2 regions of the Metabacillus sp. RB-C-LZQ-3-1 genome follow, and region 2 is predicted to be linked to the other one. Evidence: riboswitches for the same ligand, from Rfam matches in the RefSeq annotation. Region 2 holds a riboswitch; the other holds the start of a gene.
The links. Region 2 has a riboswitch for S-adenosylmethionine ahead of AC4GZ8_RS24600 (methionine ABC transporter ATP-binding protein). Riboswitches for the same ligand answer to the same signal wherever they lie in the genome.
Positions count from the first base shown of each region.

Region 1: another riboswitch for S-adenosylmethionine. It lies ahead of mtnK (S-methyl-5-thioribose kinase); the one in region 2 lies ahead of AC4GZ8_RS24600 (methionine ABC transporter ATP-binding protein).

Region 1 covers NZ_JBZFLI010000006.1:161,490-168,968, forward strand. The annotation lists gene AC4GZ8_RS11845 (PAS domain S-box protein) at 1-1,825, shown strand, start outside; gene AC4GZ8_RS11850 (methylated-DNA--[protein]-cysteine S-methyltransferase) at 1,888-2,388, shown strand; gene mtnA (S-methyl-5-thioribose-1-phosphate isomerase) at 2,706-3,758, opposite strand; gene mtnK (S-methyl-5-thioribose kinase) at 3,791-4,993, opposite strand; SAM riboswitch class I at 5,091-5,236, opposite strand; gene AC4GZ8_RS11865 (carbon-nitrogen family hydrolase) at 5,531-6,457, opposite strand; gene AC4GZ8_RS11870 (pyridoxal phosphate-dependent aminotransferase) at 6,421-7,479, shown strand, end outside.
Region 2 covers NZ_JBZFLI010000029.1:211-7,689, forward strand. The annotation lists gene AC4GZ8_RS24590 (MetQ/NlpA family ABC transporter substrate-binding protein) at 1-685, opposite strand, end outside; gene AC4GZ8_RS24595 (methionine ABC transporter permease) at 698-1,366, opposite strand; gene AC4GZ8_RS24600 (methionine ABC transporter ATP-binding protein) at 1,359-2,384, opposite strand; SAM riboswitch class I at 2,582-2,687, opposite strand; gene AC4GZ8_RS24605 (O-acetylhomoserine aminocarboxypropyltransferase/cysteine synthase family protein) at 2,895-4,208, opposite strand; gene AC4GZ8_RS24610 (SCP2 sterol-binding domain-containing protein) at 4,347-4,664, opposite strand; gene AC4GZ8_RS24615 (thioredoxin family protein) at 4,795-5,100, opposite strand; gene AC4GZ8_RS24620 (toprim domain-containing protein) at 5,124-5,471, opposite strand; gene AC4GZ8_RS24625 (YusG family protein) at 5,657-5,893, opposite strand; gene gcvH (glycine cleavage system protein GcvH) at 5,952-6,335, opposite strand; gene AC4GZ8_RS24635 (arsenate reductase family protein) at 6,463-6,822, opposite strand; gene AC4GZ8_RS24640 (acyl-CoA dehydrogenase FadE) at 6,999-7,479, opposite strand, start outside.

The DNA.
Region 1 (7,479 bases), on a different contig from region 2:
ACGCAAAAAGGCGATAAACGGATATGACCTGGCTATGATCAAAGATGTGTCATTTAAAAAAATGCTTGAGCGCGAAAGAACGATCAATGAACAGCTTTTCAAAGACCTCTTTCACCGAGCAGTAGATGGAATTGTCATTTTTGATCAAGATGGAGCATTTATCGATGCCAATGGAACCTTTTGTACAAGCTTTGAAATTAATAAAAACCAATTGAAATCATTTGTTTTAGGAGATTTTATTGATGAACCTGATCTATATAAATTGGATCGACTATGGAATATGTTAAAAGAAAATGGGAGTGCAAAGGGAGAACTCCCAGTGTTACTTAAAAATGGAAGTAAAAAGGTTTTTGAGTTTACTACTACATCAAATATTATTAATGGTTTCTATATGGCTATTATGCGGGATATTACTGAAAAACGATCAATGGAGATGAAGCTATATAAAAGTGAGGAACGTTTTAGAGAAATTTTTGAAAACGCCATTGATGCTATTGTGATTTGGGAAAAGAATGGTCAAATTCTAAAAGTCAATCAAGCTGCAAGTCGAACCTTTGAACTTAGTGAAACAGAACTTGTTCAAAGAAATATTTTAGACTTTGTGGATCAAAGTTCATCTAGTTTTCGTCGAGTGAAAAAGGAATATTTTCAAACAGGGGCTATCAGAGAAGAATTGCTTTTTCATATGCCAAATGGTCAAAATAAAGAACTTGAGTTTACGTCTAAAATGGACATTTTAGACGGACATCATCTTACAATTTTTCGTAATGTAAGTGAAAGAAAACGAATGGAAAAGGTCTTAAGGGAAAGCGAGCATAAATTTAGGAATATATTTAACGCAGCAATGGATGGTATTATCTTATTTAATAATGATTATGAAATTATAGAAGCAAATCCTACTGCAAGGAAAATATTGAATCTTTCGTCAAGTGATATAAAATCGTATAAAATTTGTGATATCCTTTTTTCAAGGATGGATGATCTCTATCAAGAAGAAGAGCTAGATTTCTATGAGGCTAAAACTCAGGAAGCAATCTATACCTTTGATAATGGGGAAGAGAAAATATTAGAGATTTCGTTAAAACATCATATAAATGAAGATATGAATCTGGCAGTGTTTCGGGATGTAACAGAAAAGCGGGAATTAGAAGAACAATTGCGAAAATCAGATACATTAAATGTTGTTGGAGAACTTGCAGCAGGAATTGCACATGAAATACGCAACCCAATGACAGCATTAAAGGGATTTATTCAACTTTTACAAGGAAGTGTGAAAGAGGACTTTTCTATGTATTTTAATGTCATCACGTCAGAGCTAAGTAGAATTGAATCTATCATTACAGAGTTTCTCATCCTTGCTAGACCCCAGGCAATTAAATTTTCAAAGAAAGATCTCGGCATCATCATGAAAGAAACAACCGAATTGCTGAACGCCCAAGCTATACTCGTCAATGTTCAAATGATACTTGAAATCGAAGAGAATCTTCCTTTAATCTATTGTGAGCCGAATCAATTAAAGCAAGTGTTTATTAATGTGTTAAAAAATGCAATTGAAGTTATGCCAAATGGTGGTCAAATTGATGTGAAGATTAAACAAAAGGATCAGGATAATCTTTTGGTATCCATCACAGATAGAGGGTCAGGTATCCCAGAGGATAAAATCAAACGGCTAGGGCAACCTTTTTATACAACAAAGGAAAGAGGGACTGGTCTTGGCTTAATGGTTAGCTATAAAATTATTGAAGAGCACCAAGGGCAAGTAGATGTAGAAAGTGAAGAAGGAAAAGGAACAACTTTTCATATAACGTTACCTATTAGACAATAACATGTTAATAGGTTATTTTTTCGTGAGCTTATAGAATAAGAAAAAGACAAATGAGGGTTTTTATGATTTATTATGGTTTTTATGATTCACCATTAGGAAAATTAACTATTGTTTCTAATGGTGAAAAAATAACGAATTTGTTTTTAACAACAGAAAAATTTGATTCTTTTCGGTCAGGAAAAACTTGTCTCTTTGATCATGAAAAGCGATGTAATGTATTACAGAATGCGATCAGACAATTACATGAGTACTTTCATGAAGGGAGAAAAGAATTTGATTTACCATTGGAGCTTATTGGAACAGACTTTCAAAAAAGGATCTGGGATAAACTAAGAGATATTCCTTTTGGGAAGGTTTGCAGCTACCAAGATATAGCGATTGGTATCGGTCAAAAAAATGCCGTTCGAGCAATTGGACAAGCAAATAAAGCAAATAAACTTCCTATTTTGATTCCATGTCACCGAGTCATTGGTAAAAACAAAAAGTTAACGGGATATGCTGGGACAAAAACCGAGTTAAAAGCTATTTTGCTAACTCATGAAAAGGTATTATTTCAAGAGTAACTCATGACTTGTCACATTATTGACTTCGTAACATATTATGTCATTAAGAGAAAAAAGTTGCGTAAGGTAAAGAAAGGGGCAAGTCATATGTTTTGGCCAAACAAACGTTATCAAAAAGTGTATTTTTATTCTATTCTGTTGTCAAAGCTACACGTCTTAACAGAGCAAGAAAAAAGCAATCTTCTTCAAAAAAATCCCGAAAACTGATTGTAAGATAATCAAAAAGAACAAAGTGGCACGAGACAGGAGTGAACACTTTGTTCTTTTTATCTTATTTTAGAATTGTTAGGACTTCGCAACAAACTTTCACTTACTAGTTACTTTTGGAATAATGTTGAAATACTTTTCGTATAATCACCAGTTAAAATACCTTTTTCAGTAATAATCCCAGCAATTAATTCATTCGGTGTGACGTCGAATGCTGGATTAAATACTTTTACACCTTCTGGGGCTACTTGAACTCCATGAATATGCGTAATTTCTTCTGAGTGACGTTCTTCAATTGGTATTTGATTTCCGTCTGTAATGGCTATGTCGAACGTTGATAATGGTGCTGCTACATAGAACGGAATGTTAAAGGCTTTTGCGAGTAGTGCAAGATTAAAGGTTCCAATTTTATTTGCTGTATCACCATTAGCAGCAATTCGATCAGCACCAACGATCATTGCAGAGATGTTCTTTGATTTAATAGTGTGTGCCGCCATATTATCCGTAATTAATGTGACATCAACACCTGCTTGCATCAGCTCCCATGTGGTGAGGCGAGCTCCTTGAAGAACAGGTCTGGTTTCACATGCAAATACACTTAAATGTATATTCTTTTCCTTTGCAAGATAAAAAGGTGCGAGAGCTGTTCCATATTTAGCGGTTGCAATAGAACCTGCATTACAAATCGTCATAATTCGATCTCCATCTTTAAAAACAGATAGAGCATGTTCACCAATTGATTGGCATACTTGTTCATCTTCAGCTTCAATTGCTTTTGCCTCGCTTAGGAGTGTTGCCTTTGCCTTATCAATATCTGTTACTTCTTTAACACTATTCATCAATCGATCTAATGCCCAAAAAAGGTTTACAGCTGTTGGTCTTGAACTAGCTAGATAATTACGATGTTTTTCTAGATTACGAAGAAAACCTTCATAAGTATGTGAAGAATCAAGCTTAGCTGCTAATGCTAAACCATATGCTGCAGTAATGCCGATTGCAGGAGCTCCTCTAACCTTTAAAGACTGAATAGCTTCCCAAACATCTTCAACTGTTTTTAGTTCGAGGTATTCAGTAACCTTAGGGATTTTTTGTTGATTTAATAATGAAATATACTCACCCTTCCAAAGAACAGAACGAGGTATAACGAAATTTTGTGCAGTCATTTTTATAAAAACTCCTTTAGTTTGCTATTTCATTAGTTGACTTGTACGGCGGTTTGTTTAACATATTCTTTAAATTGCTTTGGAGATGTAATCGATTTTCGGTTTTTGATTAATTCACTTCCTAAAGAGAGAGCAACCTGCTTTGTTGCAATTCTTCTTTCACGTGGTTCGATTGTATCTAAGTCAGCAACATGTGCTAATCCGATTGTACGACGAATAATTTCGCAACCGGCAAATCCAACGGCTTCTTCAAATATTTCAGTTAAAACATATTCTAAATAGCCATCTACTTTGGTGAAAATTTCAAGGGCATCTTTGTTCCATGCTAGAGAAAATTCTGCCACAAATACATTCCACGTTGTTTCAATATGGTTATAAATGACTTCTTGATTCTCTGGATCACGAGCTAGTGCATTAAAGAGAAGGTTAGCAAATACTTGCCCCACATCAAAACCAATAGGCCCAAAATAAGCAAACTCTGGATCAATAACTTTTGTTTCGTTTTCATCGGCAAAAATACTACCCGTATGTAGGTCACCATGAACGAGTGCTTCAGCCTTTGTTAGAAAAAGCTGCTTTAACTTTGCTACTTCTAATTTTAAGGCTTGATCTTCCCAAAGCTTTTCCACATCTTGTTGAAGTTCTGTCTCATATTCATTTGTTTCATGATCAAAGAAGGGATCTGTAAAGACAAGGTCTTCTGTTATTTTACATAGGTCAGGGTTAATGAATTGTTTGACCAAAGCTTTTTTATAATGTTGATTTACCCCATAATCAGATGTATAGAATAATGTTTTAGCTAAAAATTCTCCAATATGTTGAGATAAAAGTGGTAAGTCCTTACCTTCTATCAAAGCAGCTCGAGCGATTTGTAAGTGTGACAGATCTTCCATAATGGTGATGGCAAGGGATTCATCTGAATAAAACACTTTTGGTACATATTGTGGAACAAATTCTGCTTGCTTAAGAAGAGCATTTGTCTCGATTCTTGAACGATCTAACGTTAATGGCCAGCTTTCACCAACAACCTTTGCATACGGTAAAGCCTGTTTAATGATGATGCTTTCACCATTTTCATTATGTGTCACTTTAAAAACTAGGTTTAAATTCCCGTCCCCTATTTCATTACAAGTTAATTGACTGTTCTCATCAAAAAGCTGCAGCTTTTTTGCTAAAGCGATTGCTCCGTTTTCATTTAATGGTTCATAAGCTGAAGATTTTTTATTTGCGCACATTTGAATGACCTCCAAGTAATATTATGATTGGAGGCTTTTCTAAAATAAGAAAAGCCTCTTTCCAGATTGAAAGAGGCTTGAAGTCATAGCTTCGCACCTCTCATCTTTCAGAAAGTTTCCTTTCTGGTGGAATTAGCACCGTGCCCTACTGGTCATAGACCAGATTTATTTCATAACGGTTGAAATACGGTCGGTTGCTGCGGCGTCATTGGGCCAAGTCCCTCTGCCAACTCTTGATAAGAGATTATTTTTAAAAATAATAGATTTTTTTATTTTATTTAGGTTTTAATGCTTTCCTAGAAAAATATAACGCTTGATTAGCATATTATCAATGTTCCTAAGATTTTGTCAATAGAAAATCTATAGAATTGCCTAAATATTTGTGAATTTATTTGTGTGATCAAAATGTATTTAATTTAAGGGTAGTAGTAAAAAACCAATGTTTTGACTATAAGAAATTGAAGGTAAAGAACACCTTCTATTCCTGCTTCTCCTATACTTGTCGCCTAATACTAAGCTAAGCGCCTTCGCCATTTTCTAATAATATTCAGGAAGACGATCATCAAAGATTGGAATTTGACTGCGAACTTGCTTAACTAACTCAATATCCAATTCAGTTGATATCATGCCTGGATTTTCATCTGCCTCAGCTAGGATATTTCCCCAAGGGTCAATGATAATGGAATGTCCCGCAAATTCATTATTAGGATCAGTGCCTGCTCTATTGCATGCCACAACATAGCATTGGTTTTCTATCGCTCTTGAGAGTAGAAGTGTTTTCCAATGATGTAGACGGGGCATTGGCCATTCTGCTACAACAAATAACACTTCTGCACCTTGGGTTGTATGAGTACGAATCCACTCTGGGAAACGAATATCATAGCAAATAACACCCGCACTTTTTATTCCGCCAAGTTCAAATAGTCCTTTTTCACTTCCTGCTGTTAAGTAATGATGCTCGTCCATCAGTTTGAATAAATGAAGTTTGCTATATTCGTGGATAACTTGACCAGTATTGTCGACAATAAACATTGTATTTGTGACGTGACCTTCATTTTTTTTAGCAATGGAACCGCCAACGATGTGAACAGAATATTTTTGTGCAAGGCCGCTTAAAAACATTTTTGTTTTCTCACCATTTTGATCAGAAATTTCATCTAATCGTGTCAGATCATATCCTGTTGTCCATAGTTCTGGCAGAACGATCGTCGTTGATTTTTCCCGGTTTACAGCTAAGGCAATCTTCTCTTCAACTTGTTGGTAATTTAAGTCCGGATCACCGAATTTGATATCTAATTGAATACACGTAATGATAGGTTTCATTTGGTTCACACCTTCATTTTTAAAATTTTTTACTTTACAAGTTGTTACTAACAATATATGATTTGTGACTAGAATTTCAAGAATTTTTTGAGAAGGTGTCGAAAATGAAAATATTTGAACAATCGGAATTATTAAATACATTACCGAAGCAGTTTTTTGCGAGCCTTGTTGCAAAAGTGAATAACATAATTGAGCAAGGTCACGATGTCATTAATTTAGGTCAAGGGAATCCCGATCAGCCAACACCGGGACATATTGTTGAAGCAATGGAAAAAGCAGTAAAAAATCCAAACTATCATAAATATTCACCGTTTCGTGGCCAATCATTTTTGAAGGAAGCGGTCGCTACATTTTATAAAAGAGAATATGGAGTTAATATTGACCCACAGTCAGAAGTAGCCATTCTCTTTGGAGGAAAAGCAGGTCTAGTAGAAGTTCCGCAATGTTTGTTGAATCCAGGAGATGTTGTGCTTGTACCAGATCCTGGTTATCCTGATTATTGGTCTGGAGTGGAATTAGCTCGTGCAAAAATGGAACTCATGCCATTATTAGAGGAAAATCAATTTTTACCAGATTACGGAAGCCTGCAAAAAGAAGTGATCGATAAAGCGAAATTGATGTTTATTAATTATCCGAATAATCCTACTGGGGCAACGGCAACCGAAGAGTTTTTTGAAGAGACTGTTCAGTTTGCAGAAAAACACGATATTTGTGTTGTTCATGATTTCGCGTATGGCGCGATTGGATTTGACGGAAAAAGGCCGGTGAGCTTCTTGGAGACGAATGGAGCAAAAGATGTCGGAATTGAAATTTACACATTTTCAAAAACCTATAATATGGCAGGTTGGAGAATTGGGTTTGCTGTCGGTAATCCGTCTGTAATAGAGGCACTTAATTTGTTACAGGATCATATGTATGTGAGTGTATTTAGCGCAATCCAAGAAGCAGCTGCACATGCACTTTTAAGCCCGCAAACATGCGTTAAGGAACTAAATGCTATGTACGAGTCTAGACGAAATGCACTTATATCTGCTTGTCATGAAATTGGGTGGAAAGTAACTGCACCAGCCGGATCATTTTTCGCATGGCTCCCAGTCCCAAGTCAATTTGAATCTTCACAGGCTTTTTCAGATTATTTGCTTGAGAATGCTCATGTTGTCGTA
Region 2 (7,479 bases):
CTGCGTCTTCAGCTGGATTTAAACCCGCTGCTAATGCATAGTTACCGTTGATAATAACAGCATCACCTTCATTGTTTTCAAAAGCACTTGCAAGCATTTCTGGTGCAACACTATCATCAATTTCAAGATTTTTTTCGTTTTCTACAATATCATCTTTTGTAGCATTGATTTTTTCGATATCAGGATTTAATTTAATTAGCCCTTTTTCTTCAAGTAGTGCTAATACACGTCCCATTTCAGCAACGTTATTACTCATGATAATTTTCGCACCTTCAGGGAGATCCTCAAGAGCTTTATATTCTTTAGAGTAAATACCGAATGGTTCAATATGGATTGCTCCAACATTTTCTAATTCAAAGCCATTTTCCTTGATTGCATTTTCTAAATAAGGTACATGCTGGAAGTAGTTTGCATCAAGATCACCCTCTGCAAGTGCAGGATTAATTAATGGATAATCAGAGAACTCTTCAATCTCTAACTCAATACCTTTTTCTTCTAACAATGGTTTTGCTTCTTCTAAGATTTCAGCATGTGGAACTGTTGTAGCCCCGACTTTTAGAACTTTGGTTTCCTGTTCAGTGTTACCCTCGGTTGTTTCTTGAGTTGCATTATCTTCACCGCCACCACAAGCAACTAATAGGACAGCAAAAATCGTAAATACAATGGATAATAAGGATTTTTTCATTGTGTTTTCCTCCTAACGTTTATCTATAGCCTTGACTAATATATCTCCAATAAATTGGATAATAAATACAATAATTAAGATAAAGATTGTCGCAACAATCGTAACTTCAAAGTTATTACGTTGGAATCCTTCACGATAAGCGAGGTCACCTAATCCGCCGGCTCCAACAACTCCTGCCATTGCCGTATACCCTACCAACGCAATAGCCGTAACAGTGATACCAGATACTAACGCTGGAAGGGATTCTGGTAAAAGGACCTTCCACATAATAGTAGATGTTTTTGCCCCCATAGACTTGGCTGCTTCAATGACTCCTTTATCCACTTCCCTTAAAGCCAGTTCTACCATTCTCGCATAGAAAGGAGCTGCCCCAATGATTAATGCTGGAAGAGCGGCATTTGCACCAAGGATTGAACCAACAACAATTTTTGTGAAAGGTAAAAGTAAAATAACTAAAATAATAAATGGGATTGAACGGAAAATATTAACGATTCCAGATAGAATCGTATTAAAAACACTGTTACCCCATATATTACCCTTTGATGTTAAAAATAAAAGAAGCCCTAGAATAATTCCGATGAAAAAGGTCGCGATAACAGAAATACCTGTCATATAAGTTGTTTCATATGTTGCTTCCCATACCTTTTCCCACTTCACGTTTGGAAGAAACTGTTCAAGCATTTGCCAGCACCTCCACTTCAACTTGTTGCTCTTTAATAAATGCTACAGTACGGTTGATTTCTTCTTCGTCTCCATCTACATGTAAAAATAATGACCCATATGATCCATTTTGGGTTTGTGAAATTTTCCCTTGAAGAATATTTACTTCGATTTCAAAGTTTCTAATAATATTAGTAATTAACGGTCTTTCTGCTCCCTCACCAACAAAAGTGAGCTGCAGTATTTTTCCTGAATCATATGACTTTAATAAGTGCTCGACTGCTTCTTTCGTCTCATCAGGTTCTGATATCTGTTTAACAAAGGTTCTTGTAATTGGTTTTTGTGGGTTTTTGAAAACATCTAAAACATTACCTTGTTCCACAACCTCGCCATTTTCCATAACTGCAACTCGATGACAAATCTTACGGATGACATGCATTTCGTGGGTAATAAGAACTATAGTTAAGCCCAGACGCTTATTAATATCAACTAGTAAGTCTAAGATAGAATCCGTCGTTTGAGGATCCAAAGCAGACGTAGCTTCATCACATAATAAAACTTTTGGGTTATTTGCTAAAGCTCTTGCAATTCCTACACGTTGCTTCTGCCCTCCACTTAATTGTGACGGATAAGCATTTTCACGTCCCTCTAAACCAACAAGCTTTATTAACTCATCTACACGCTTCAATCGTTCAGCTTTTTTCACACCAGCAATTTCTAGCGGAAATGCAATATTTTCTCGGACAGTTCTTGACCATAATAAATTAAAATGCTGAAATATCATACTAATTTCTAAACGTGCTTTTCGAAGATTGGCACCTGAAATCGAATCGATTCTGCTTTCAGCTACTTTTACTTCACCACTCGTCGGCTTCTCCAGCCCATTTAATAAACGTATTAATGAACTTTTACCCGCACCGCTATATCCGATAATTCCGAAGATTTCACCCTTCTCAATGTTTAGATTCACATTATTAACTGCTTTAACTTGGCCTGATTTTGTTTCATATATTTTATTAACATTTGATAATGTTATCATCTTGTCACCTTCTTTCTTAATTACTTAAAATTTAGGTTAAGTATTTGAAAAACTTATGAGAAAAACTTTGCTTATCACCAAGTCCTCTTGGCGAATCCCATCGTTTTTCTTATACTATCATTCATATATTTTCATAATTCTGATAGTATTAAAAAACCTTTCTACCAAATGAGCAGAAAGGCGCGAAAGAATCCTTTCTCTCATCTCTCAAAGCATCTGCTTTGCGTGAATTGGCACCATTTCAACAATGTTGATGGTTGCCGGGCTTCGTCGGGCACTTCCCTCCACCTCTCTTGATAAGAGTTTCATCTATTATATTAAGTCATTCAGTATAGGTCGAATTTTAAATACGAGTGTGATTGTATCATGTGTTGAAAATTGGTGTCAATTAAAAATAAGTTATTATAAAATTTGAAAAATTCAGCTTTATAACAAGTTTTTTATAAAAACAAACAAATTCTAAGCAAAAAAAATAGGATGACACAAATTTTATCATCCTATTAGTTAAATTCACATATTTACTTGTTCAAAGCTTCTTATGCCTGTGGTTTTATCAATTGCTTGTTCAAGATCCTCAATTAGATCATCAATATGTTCAATTCCAACAGATAATCGAATCAGATCTTCTGTAACTCCTGATTTTTTCAAATCCTCATCACTTAACTGCTGATGTGTTGTACTTGCCGGATGAATAATTAAACTTTTTGCATCCCCCACATTTGCCACATGTGACCACAATTCTACTGAATTTATTAATGAAGCCCCTGCTTTTCTGCCACCTTTAATACCAAAAACGATGATAGACCCTGCGCCTTTTGGAAGATATTTTGCAGCCAACTCTCTTCCAGGATGGTTCTGGTTTTCAGGATATAAAACCCATTCAACAGCTGGGTGATTATCTAGATATTCGACCATTTTTCTTGCGTTTGATACATGCTCTTTCATTCGAACATGGAGAGTTTCTAGACCTAGAGTAAATTGAAATGCATTATATGGACTAATAGCAGGTCCCATATCTCTCAACAACTGAACTCTCGCCTTAACGATGAACGCTTGGGCACCTAATGCTTCAGCATATACTATATCATGATAGCTTGGATCTGGTGTTATAAATCCAGGAAACTTAGAGTTATTCCAATCAAACTTCCCTCCATCTACTATTACACCACCTAGTGTTGTCCCATTACCTAACAACCATTTTGTGGCGGAATGGACAACAATATCAGCTCCGTGTTCAATTGGCTTACAAAGGTAAGGTGTGGCAAACGTGTTATCAACAATTAACGGAATCCCTGCTTCATGAGCAATCTCTGCTACAGCTTCGATATCAAGTACATCTAAGCTTGGATTTCCGATCGTCTCAGCAAAAATTGCTTTCGTTCTTGGAGTAATGGCAGCTCGAAAATTTTCTGGGTTTTTGGGATCTACAAAAGTTGTTTTAATTCCATATTTAGGTAAAGTTGCAGCAAATAAATTATATGTTCCACCATATAAAGTTGAGGCCGATACAATTTCATCACCGGTACCTGCGAGATTTAACACCGACAATGTAATCGCTGCCATTCCACTTGCTACGGCTAAACTGCCAACTCCTCCCTCAAGCTGGGCGATTCTTTCCTCAAAAACAGTTGCAGTAGGATTATGTATTCTTGTGTAAATATAACCAGGCTCTTTCAATCCAAATAAGTTAGCCGCATGTTCAGTATTATCAAAAACATAAGCGTTAGATTGATAAATTGGTACAGACCTTGCACCTGTCATTTCATCTTTTTTAAGTCCACCGTGAATTGTTAATGTTTCTTGCCGATATTGCTTGTCACTCATCTTTGTTCCTCCCCTATAGTACAGCTCTGAATTGTCTACAAGTAGGTGTAAACACATGATGAAGGATTCTTTTTTTTAGACTAATTTCATTGTAATCGGTTAAACTCTATTACGACAAGCCTTCTATCAATAAGTTTTTTAAATTAATTTAAAGAGTGCTTCAATCTTTAGAAAATCACGATATGACCCTTTTATTGAAATACTTCCAAGTGAAATTAATTGCTTTAAGCTAATTTTATTTTGTACCATATCCTCTAAATCCTGCTCTTCTCCCTCAATAAGAAAATCTACCTTTGTTGGAGGAACAGCTAACAAACTTGACCCATTTGAAGATAGTTCAAGATAATAGCTTGACTTATGTTTAGCCCTAATTTCAACTACTAGAACTCTATTTATTAAGATTGGTTTTATAAATTCTGCTTTATTTATGCCAGTGATAAAATCAGAAATTAACATAAAAAAATCCTCCCGCTATCAATAAGTTACTTACTAACTTCATTGATTATCGGAAGAATCCTTTAAATAAAACTCGACAGTTTCTGCCCTTGCTTAGAGAATTTCACTATTTCCCAAGAAATATGTCAGTTTATCTATTATATTGTTTTAAAAGGTCGTAAAGATGTCCTACCGACTGAAACGCATATACCCTTTCCCTTATTTTCCCGTCTTCAAAAATAAGCAAACATGGTACACTTTCTATTCCTAATTCTTTCGCATCTTCTGGATAATAATTCAAATTTAAGGAAAAAATATCCAGATTTGGCAGTAACTCATCTACAACAGTCAGCATTTTTTTAGCTACCTGACAAGTACCGCACATTGGGGTAAATAAGTATATTACTTTAATACCTTTATTCGGTATCATTAGCTCTTTTTCTTTCCACTCAATCATAACTCTAATTTTTTTGCACCCTTCTAAAGAAATTTAGCATTTACATCTATATTAGCACTAAGTAAAACTGATGCAACATGATGATCAGGTGCTGTTGCAACCTCACGGTAAGCCCGGTCAATATAGAGGTGGGATGCCTCTGGAAATTCTCGTTTGAATTGTTTGCGTAACCGGTCACCAGCATCATCAGAATCAACTAAAATATACACATCTTTTAGAAATAGCTCATCAATTAATTCATCCATTTTCGTCAAGCTAATGGTACCATTTGTACAGATGATTTCAATTGGTTCACATATTACATTTAATACTTTCTTTTTATCTGATTTTCCTTCAACAATTATTACTTTTTCAACCTCAACTAACGACATAACCATCACCTATTTTTAAAGTAAAAAGTCTTTTCTATAACGTATTCGATTTGTCGAGGTTGTTTCCCTTTAATTTCATGTTTTTTCTTATCATTTAGAAAAAACATTCAAAGAAAACCACCATTTAGGAAAGCCATTAGGTTATAAGTGCGAAAAAAGCAGTGGTGTACGCCACTGCTTCCACATTAACACCAGCCATTTTCATCGTCACAGTCGACATATTTTTGATCTGGTTCAGATAGAACATCTGCTATTTGATAAAAGCGGCTATCATTAAATTCATAACCCGCTTTTAGGTTATAATTATTCTCTGAGACCATTTGGCCAATATTTTCTTTTTCCAGATAAAGATTTAATTGCCCATCTCCAAATTTGCCGACAACTCGATCAGTTATATCTAATCGTTGTTTTTGAAAAGTCATATGGACACCCTCCTTTATCTTACTAATAGGGTGTCCATATTTTATCACATCATGCTTATTAGTCTTGATTCGTCATTTCTTCATATTGCTCAGCGGTCATTAACTTTTCAACGTCTTCAAGGTTTGAAGGCTCGATGACAATCATCCACGCTTTTTCATATGGAGATTCATTAACAAATTCCGGGCTATCATCAAGGTCCTCATTGATTTCAACAATCCTTCCGCTTACTGGTGCATAAAGCTCTGAAACAGTTTTAACTGACTCAACACTTCCGAAAGGCTCGTCCGCTTGGATTTCGTCTCCAACTTGTGGCAGCTCGACGAAAACGATATCACCTAGTTCTGATTGGGCAAAATCAGTAATTCCAATTCGAACCTTATCCCCTTCAATTTTTACCCACTCGTGTTCTTCCGAATAACGAAGTTCTTTAGGTGTGTTCATGTTCTCATACCTCCAGGTTTCTTAACATTTTTTCATGTCTTAGAATAGGTTAAATTCCCTTTATTTTCTAACGTGATGAATTATTACTGTTTTAGCAGTTTTTTGTCACTGTTGCAAGAGATATCTGTTATTTTCCCCAAGTTTCACCAAATTGCTCTTCCTTAAAACCTACTGTTACTTTTTGATCTCCAACAGTTAGAGGTCGTTTTATTAACATCCCATTAGATGATAATAGCTCAAGCATTTCATCTTCTGACATTGTCGCTAATTTATCTTTAAGACCAAGCTCTCTGTATTTTTGCCCACTTGTATTAAAGAATTTTTTTAATTCTAACTGACTTTTTTTATAAATACTTGCTAACCCCTCTTTGGTTGGCGGGTTTTCCACAATATGTATTTCATTAAATTCAATGTTATGTTCTTCTAACCATTTTTTCGCTTTTCGACAAGTACCGCATTTAGGATACCAATAAAAATCTAACGCCATTCGTATCACCTCCATGTACCATCTAGATAAACTCTTATTCCATTTATAGAAGGAATATTTTTTCTTTATCTTATCATAAATCATCATGAAGGCATAATGAGGGATATCCTCATTTTGATAAAATATTGCTAATATCGCGACAAGGAGACAATCAATGTTTGATTGTCTCCTTTTTCTTATGCTAAATATGCATTTTTATCAATAATAGCTGCTGCGATCTCTCTTTTCTTCCCGATCACGTTAATTGGTGTATGCCTTGTGAATTTTCGTAATGCCGATAACATCATTCGCAGGGAATCACCTGATTCCACTGCAATTAACGATTCTTTTGCATGTGCCTCAATTTCATTGAAGGCTTCCTGACAATAGACTTGTGTGTAAAGAAGCTTTTGCTTATTCTTTTCCTCGCCTGTTTTGGCGATTGCCTTTTCTGTTCGAAGAATGGCTGATTCCATTGCATATATATTGCTCACAATATCTGCAATATTTACTAATACTTCCTGTTGCTTCTGGAGTTCTTTTCCGTACTTTTGGGCAGCCAGACCTGCAATAAGAATACCTATTTTCTTTGCATTTTTTAACAGGTATTTCTCTTGCTCAAGCGTTCCATCTCCAACATCCTCAGGCATAAGCATCATTAACTCTTCTTGCAGGCTT